DNA from 2 places in the Lysinibacillus sp. BS3 genome. Region 2 is predicted to be linked to the other one. Evidence: riboswitches for the same ligand, from Rfam matches in the RefSeq annotation. Region 2 holds a riboswitch; the other holds the start of a gene.
The links. Region 2 has a riboswitch for cobalamin ahead of AAJG31_RS10865 (ABC transporter substrate-binding protein). Riboswitches for the same ligand answer to the same signal wherever they lie in the genome.
Positions count from the first base shown of each region.

Region 1: another riboswitch for cobalamin. It lies ahead of AAJG31_RS16235 (iron chelate uptake ABC transporter family permease subunit); the one in region 2 lies ahead of AAJG31_RS10865 (ABC transporter substrate-binding protein).

Region 1 covers NZ_CP154860.1:3,291,827-3,295,249, reverse strand. The annotation lists gene dapF (diaminopimelate epimerase) at 1-70, opposite strand, end outside; gene AAJG31_RS16240 (heme ABC transporter ATP-binding protein) at 123-914, opposite strand; gene AAJG31_RS16235 (iron chelate uptake ABC transporter family permease subunit) at 920-1,966, opposite strand; cobalamin riboswitch at 2,112-2,299, opposite strand; gene AAJG31_RS16230 (biotin transporter BioY) at 2,453-3,049, shown strand; gene AAJG31_RS16225 (YdhK family protein) at 3,153-3,423, shown strand, end outside.
Region 2 covers NZ_CP154860.1:2,171,572-2,174,994, reverse strand. The annotation lists gene AAJG31_RS10870 (acyl-CoA dehydrogenase family protein) at 1-1,264, shown strand, start outside; cobalamin riboswitch at 1,322-1,505, shown strand; gene AAJG31_RS10865 (ABC transporter substrate-binding protein) at 1,642-2,610, shown strand; gene AAJG31_RS10860 (iron ABC transporter permease) at 2,607-3,423, shown strand, end outside.

The DNA.
Region 1 (3,423 bases), 1.1 Mb from region 2:
CATGTTGGAAAAGATCAAGGTAGATATAGCTGTTGCCAATACCATGCATTTTCGTAAAGGCTATTTGCATACAGTCACTCCTTAAAGGATGTTTTATGTATCTAATAGAAGATGACACTTTTCTATATTTGGCTAACCCCCTTCGTGAACTGTTCAGGTACATATGTAAGATACGGCTTCCCTGTCATTGGATGTATTTGAATATCCGCAAAAACACCAAATACATCTTGCAGCACTGTTGGCGTAAGTACTTCCTCTGGTGTACCATGACAAACTATTCGCCCTTGCTGTAAAACGTAAATTTGATCGCAATACATAGCAGCAATATTCAAATCATGTAAAGCTGCTACTACGGTTAAATGCAAAGTCTGAATTAAATCCATAAGTTGAAGTTGATGTTGAATATCTAAATGATTCGTCGGCTCATCTAATATTAATATCTGTGCTTGTTGAGCGAGTGCCCTTGCAACCATGACACGTTTTTTCTCGCCACCAGAAAGCGAACTAAAGCTTCGTTTCTCTAAATGCGATATGCCCGTTTGCCTAAGAGCCTCTTTAACAATTTGAAAATCTTTCTCTTGATCAAGCTCTAACAGCTTTTTATGTGGGGTTCTTCCCATACTGACTAAATCATGCACAGTGAAATCAAATAATACGGGTGTCTCTTGGCTTACAACAGCCAAATTTTTCGCAATTGCTTTGCTTGATTGCTTTAATATATCTTGCTCATTTAATACTACCGATCCACTTTCAGGTTTTAGGAGACGATACATATTTTTTAACAATGTTGATTTTCCGCTCCCATTAGGACCAATTAATCCAACAAATTGCTTTTCTTTTATTTGAATACTTACATCATGCAGTATACGCTGATCGTAAATGGAGAATGATACTTTTTTCGCTTCTAATGTCATGGAAGTTAATCTCCTTCACCGAAAGAATAATTGTTACGACGGAGAAGCCAAATGAAAAATGGTCCTCCACAAAAAGCTGTAATAATACCAATTGGCATTTCCTGAGGAGCAATAATAATTCGAGCAAAGGCATCTGCCCACACTAAGAATATTCCACCTATTAAAGCACTGATAGGTATTACGTATTTATAGTTTGAGCCCACAATTAAACGCACAATATGGGGAATAATCAATCCCACAAATCCTATAGAACCACTAACTGCGACAAGCACACCTGTTAATAGAGATACTAGTAGTATTAACTGAATACGGAATTGCTGAAGATTAACGCCTAATGTCACTGCCGCCTCTTCTCCTAGTAATAATAAATTTAAATTGCGATAGTGTAGCCACAGTAGCCCAAATACAATAAAGAATACGAAAGCTGGAATCACAATATTATTCCATTTGGCTCCAGCTAAACTACCTAGCATCCAAAACATAACAGCCTTTAAGGCCCCTTCTTGCTTTGACATCATTAAAATAAAGTTAGAGATAGCCGTTAAGATAAAGGACACAGCCATGCCTGCCAATAGCAAGCGGAAAATAGAGACACGTCCCCCAACACGTGATAAGAAAAAGACAAGTGCAATGGCAAGTAATGAACCAAGGAATGCGGATACTGAAAGAGCGTAAATACCTAAAAATGAAAAGGCTCCTAAAATAATCACAGAAGTAGCTCCGACAGCTGCCCCTGAAGAAATCCCTAGAATATACGGGTCTGCAATAGAATTACGTACTAGTGCCTGAATGGCTGCCCCTGCAATAGCTAACCCCGCTCCTACTATCGCAGCTAGCAAAACACGAGGTGCTCTTATTTGCCAGATGATGATTTCCTGAGAGCGACTCCAATCTTGCTCGATCGAATTTTGTATAAAAGGAATTTTAGAAAGAATAACTTTCCATACATATAACGGTGTAACTGAAACTGAGCCAACCATTACAGCAAAGGTCATTGAAACAATTAATACCATGAAAAGTACGAAGGAAAATAACATAAATTTTTTATTCATCTGTTTTAAACTCCTACTGAATATTGATGAATGAAGCAATAAAAAAAGGTATCCCATGCGAAAATGCGCATAGAAATACCCAAGATTAAACAAAGTCAGAAAAATATCCAGCTATTGTCCGTAATTGCTTGCATCCTCGTGGGCATTACAGGTATTACTAAATGGCAGGTCTCCTGGCTTCGATTCACTATCCTATAATTGCCTTCCCATTCTTAAACAGTGGCAAATCATATTATAGGATTCCTCGTTACAGTTGCGGGACAGCGTCGGACTTCCACCGACTTCCCTTTTAAGTGACATTCAAAATGTCACACCAATAGTATTTGAAGTTATAAAATTGTGACGGTTCTATCATACATTTTTATAGATAGATAGTCTACTTCAATTTAATTCAACAATTGAGTTAACTTATATAAATAATAAGGTTGACACAAATACATTCGTTTTTTACACTAGCAGTAATAACTTATAAAACGAGGTGAAATCATGGCAACTGTTACACAACATAGTCACCATAAGTTAAGAACTGTTGACATTACCTACATTGGATTATTTACAACGTTAATGATGGTGGGTGCTAATATCACTTCCTTTGCACCTTTTATGGTAGTTGGTGGTGTACCCATTACGCTTCAAACCTTCTTTGCAATTTTAGCAGGGCTTATTCTTGGTAGTAGAAAAGGTGCGCTCGCCTGCACAATTTATATGTGCGTAGGATTGGCAGGAGCTCCTGTCTTTGCTCGTTTCGGTGGTGGAATTGGCCAAATTTTAAGCCCTACCTTTGGGTTTATTATTACATTTATATTTGCGGCATTTGTTGCGGGGTTAATCGTAGAACGAAGCGGAACAAAGAAAAGTTTTATCGTAGCTGCTTTGGTAGCAACGGCTATAAATTATTTGATAGGAACAAATTGGATGTTTTTTGCCTATAAGCTATGGGCAAGTGCGCCAGAGAATTTTTCATATAAGCTCGCTTGGCTTTGGATGATTCCTCCACTACCAAAAGATATTATTTTAGCTATTTTTGCTGGTATCTTCGCCCATAGATTACAAAAAACATTGAAGATCATGCCCATTCAATAGCATATCTCCCCGCCAGACTAAAGAAATGTTTTTCATAGGTTATATCCATCGTTTCTGCACATTTATTTGCTACATTAGGAGCACATAGTGAGGAGGATATCATATGAAATTCAATAAAAGATGGTCAGTCGGACTATTATCAGTAGTCGCTCTAATTAGTTTATCGGCTTGTACAGAGGATCAAACAAAACCTGCGTCCACTTCTAATGAAGCTGCTGAAGAAATGGATCATTCTACAATGAACCATTCAAGTTCTGGCGAAGTACCAGTAACGTTAAAAAAAGCTGAAAATCCGAAATTTCCTATAGGAAGCACAGCCATTATTACAGATGGACATATGGAAGGTATGAAAGGGGCCGAAGCAACAATAGTAG
Region 2 (3,423 bases):
AGTAACATTGACAATGGCAACTGCCTATCTATTAGATCATTATGCAGATGAAGAGGTAAAGCAGCGTTTTTTACCACATGTGTGTGCAACAGGTGACACAGATTTATATGAAGGTGCGACCTTTTTAACAGAACGTCAAGGGGGCTCTGACGTAGGTGCAAATGTGGTGGAGGCGAGAAAGGATGGCACTGCTTATCGTCTATATGGTGAAAAATATTTTGCATCCAATGCGGGCATGTGTGGTGTAGCGATGGTATTAGCACGACTAGAAGGTGCGCCAGCAGGTTCCAAAGGCTTAACATTGTTTGCAGTTCCTTGGCGCAAAGAAGATGGAACAACAAATCATTTACGTATTCGCCGACTGAAAGATAAGCTAGGCGTTCGGGCAGTTCCCTCTGGTGAGGTAGAATTTGATGGTGCACTTGCCTATGTTGTAGGGGAGCAAAATAAAGGGATTTATTATATGCTAGAAGCACTAAATCTCTCTAGAATTTGTAATGCAGTCGCTTCAATTGGTATTATGCGTCGCGGCTTCTTAGAGGCAAAACATTATGTAAGCAATCGACATGCATTTGGCAAGCCCTTAACACAGTACCCTATGATTCAGGATACTTTAGGGAAATTTGCAGCTAAGTTGCACGTGGAAGTAGCGACAGTTTTTGATCTTATCCAATTATACGATAAAGTGACAAGTGGACAGGGAACTCAGCAAGATCTTATTATGAATCGTTTATATATTGCCATTATGAAAAAGGAAACAGCAGAGCAAGCTGTTCATTATGCTAGTGAGGCAATTGAATTACACGGAGGTAATGGCTATATAGAAGACTTTGTAACGCCCCGCTTATTAAGAGACGCCCAAGTGTTAACGGTGTGGGAGGGTACGGCTAATATTTTGGCCTTAGAACTCATTCGTTTAGTAGATAAGTTTCATGCTCATGAACTGTTTGTACAGGAGATGGAGGAACGATTAGACAAATTAGCTGACAGCTCACTAGTACAAATCGTTAAAGAACAATTGGCGAATATGTCTGTGAAACTGCAAATTTTTAGCGCTTTAGACGAGGCAACGAAAACTTTTGAAGCTAAGGGTATGGCGGAAAAAATGGCTCACCTTTATGAAAGTGTCATAGCGGTTGAGTGGGCACATAAATTTGGTGGGAAATATGAAAAACTAGCGGACGTTTATTTAGAACAGACATGGTCATTAAGAGAAATGGGTGCTCAAATGAAAACAGTCCAATACTTTTCTGAAATTGTATAATGGCCGGGGAGTCGTCTTGAATGGAGGCGACTTTTTTCATTTTCATGTATAATGAAATCAACTGAATATTATAAAGGTTCTTTACTTAAGTAAAGTGAAAAGGGAAATCGGTGTAATTCCGATGCGGTCCCGCCACTGTAAGTGTGAGTTTTTTCAAATGATGCCACTGAAGATTTCGGGAAGGCTTGAAAAATCGCAAGTAGCACTAGCCAGGAGACCTGCCTTTATAACGACATGACAACCTACGAGGATAGGGTGGTGGATTTTGTATCAGTTTTTTTGGTGCGATTTTGCCCCCTCATCGATCAAAGATGAGGGGTTTTATTTTGATGTAGAATAAAGCGAAATGTCGCACGGATCAACGAAGGAGGATTCACATGAAGAAATTTTGGAAAATAGGATTATCAGCATTTTTAGCAGTAGGCTTGCTAGCTGCTTGTGGGCAGGAAGCAAAAGATAACAAGCCATCTAACGAGCAGCAAACACAGCAAGAAACAGCACAGGTGGATGAAGCAACATTCCCAATGACGATAACAGATGCCCTTGGTAAGGACATTACACTTGAAGCACCTCCTGAGAAAATTGTTTCACTTATTCCAAGTAATACTGAAATCCTTTTTGGACTAGGTTTAAATGATGAAATAGTTGGTGTTACGGACAACGACGATTATCCGCCAGAGGCAACTGAGAAGGATAAGGTTGGCGGTATGGAATACGATATTGAAAAAATTATTGCCTTAAAACCAGATATCGTTTTTTCACACGAATCTAGCATGTCTCTTTCAGAAGAGGCTATTGCACAGCTTGAATCAGCAGGTTTGAAAGTATTTGTTGTAAAAAATGCACAAGACTTTAATGAAACATATACAACAATTGAGCAACTTGGACGTGCTACAGGGAAATTACCAGAGGCAGAAAAAATTGTTGCGAATATGAAGGCAAAAGTAGAAGAAGTTTTGTCTAAAGTCAAGGATGTTGAACCCAAAAAAGTGTTAGTTGAAGCATCAGATGAGCCAGATATTTATACAGCTGGCAATGGCACATTTATGAACGCTATGCTTGAAATGATCAATGCAGAGAATGTAGCTGTAGATGGCGATAATTGGTATAAAATTGATGCAGAACAAATTATCGCAAAAAATCCAGATGTCATCGTGGTGACATATCATTATGTACCAGATATTTTAACGAAAATACCAAAACGTGCGGGCTTTGATACGATTAATGCCGTAAAAAATAATGCGATTGTGCAGGTAGATGAAAGTACAACAAGTCGTCAAGGGCCACGTTTAGCAGAAGGTCTAGAAGAATTAGCAAAAGCGATCTATCCTGAGGTATTTAAGTGAAAAAAATAGCACTAGCCTATACACTAACATGTACGCTTCTTCTTATTAGCATCTGGTGTGGCGTAGCGATAGGCTCAGTTCATATTCCACTAGAAGTATTGTGGAATGAGGCGGTTGATGAAACAGCCGCCAATATCTTTTGGAAAATTCGTTTGCCTCGCGTGTTATTAGCGGGACTAGTAGGCGCATCTCTAGCTATTGCTGGAGCAGCTTTCCAAGGTTTATTAAAAAATCCATTAGCAGATCCATATACACTAGGGGTTTCATCAGGGGCTTCTGTTGGTGCTGTTTTAACGATCTTTTTTAGTATTTCTATACCTGTTGTCGGTTTGTATGCGCTGCCAATCTTCAGTATGATTGGTGCTATCATTACGATGGTAGTTGTTATGAGCTTTGCTAGACTCGTAGACCGCTCATTAAAAATGGAAACGTTGATATTAACAGGTGTTATTTTTAGTTCTTTTTTAGGTTCCCTTATTTCATTAATGATTGCCTTATCTGGTGAAGAATTACGTCAGGTAATAGGCTGGCTACTTGGTTCTGTTTCGATGCGTGGTTGGCCATATGTCCAAATGATCATTCCATTTGTGATTGTAGGTTCAATAATGCTATGGACACAAAGACGAGAATTAAATGTCTTGTTGTATGGTGAAGAGCGAGCAAAACATTTAGGTGTTAATGTAAAGCGCAGTAAATATTTGATATTAGCAGGTGGCTCCATGTTAACTGGAGCGGCTGTAGCGGTTTCTGGCACAATTGGCTTTGTAGGATTAGTGGTGCCGCATATGACAAGGATGATTTGGGGTTCTGATC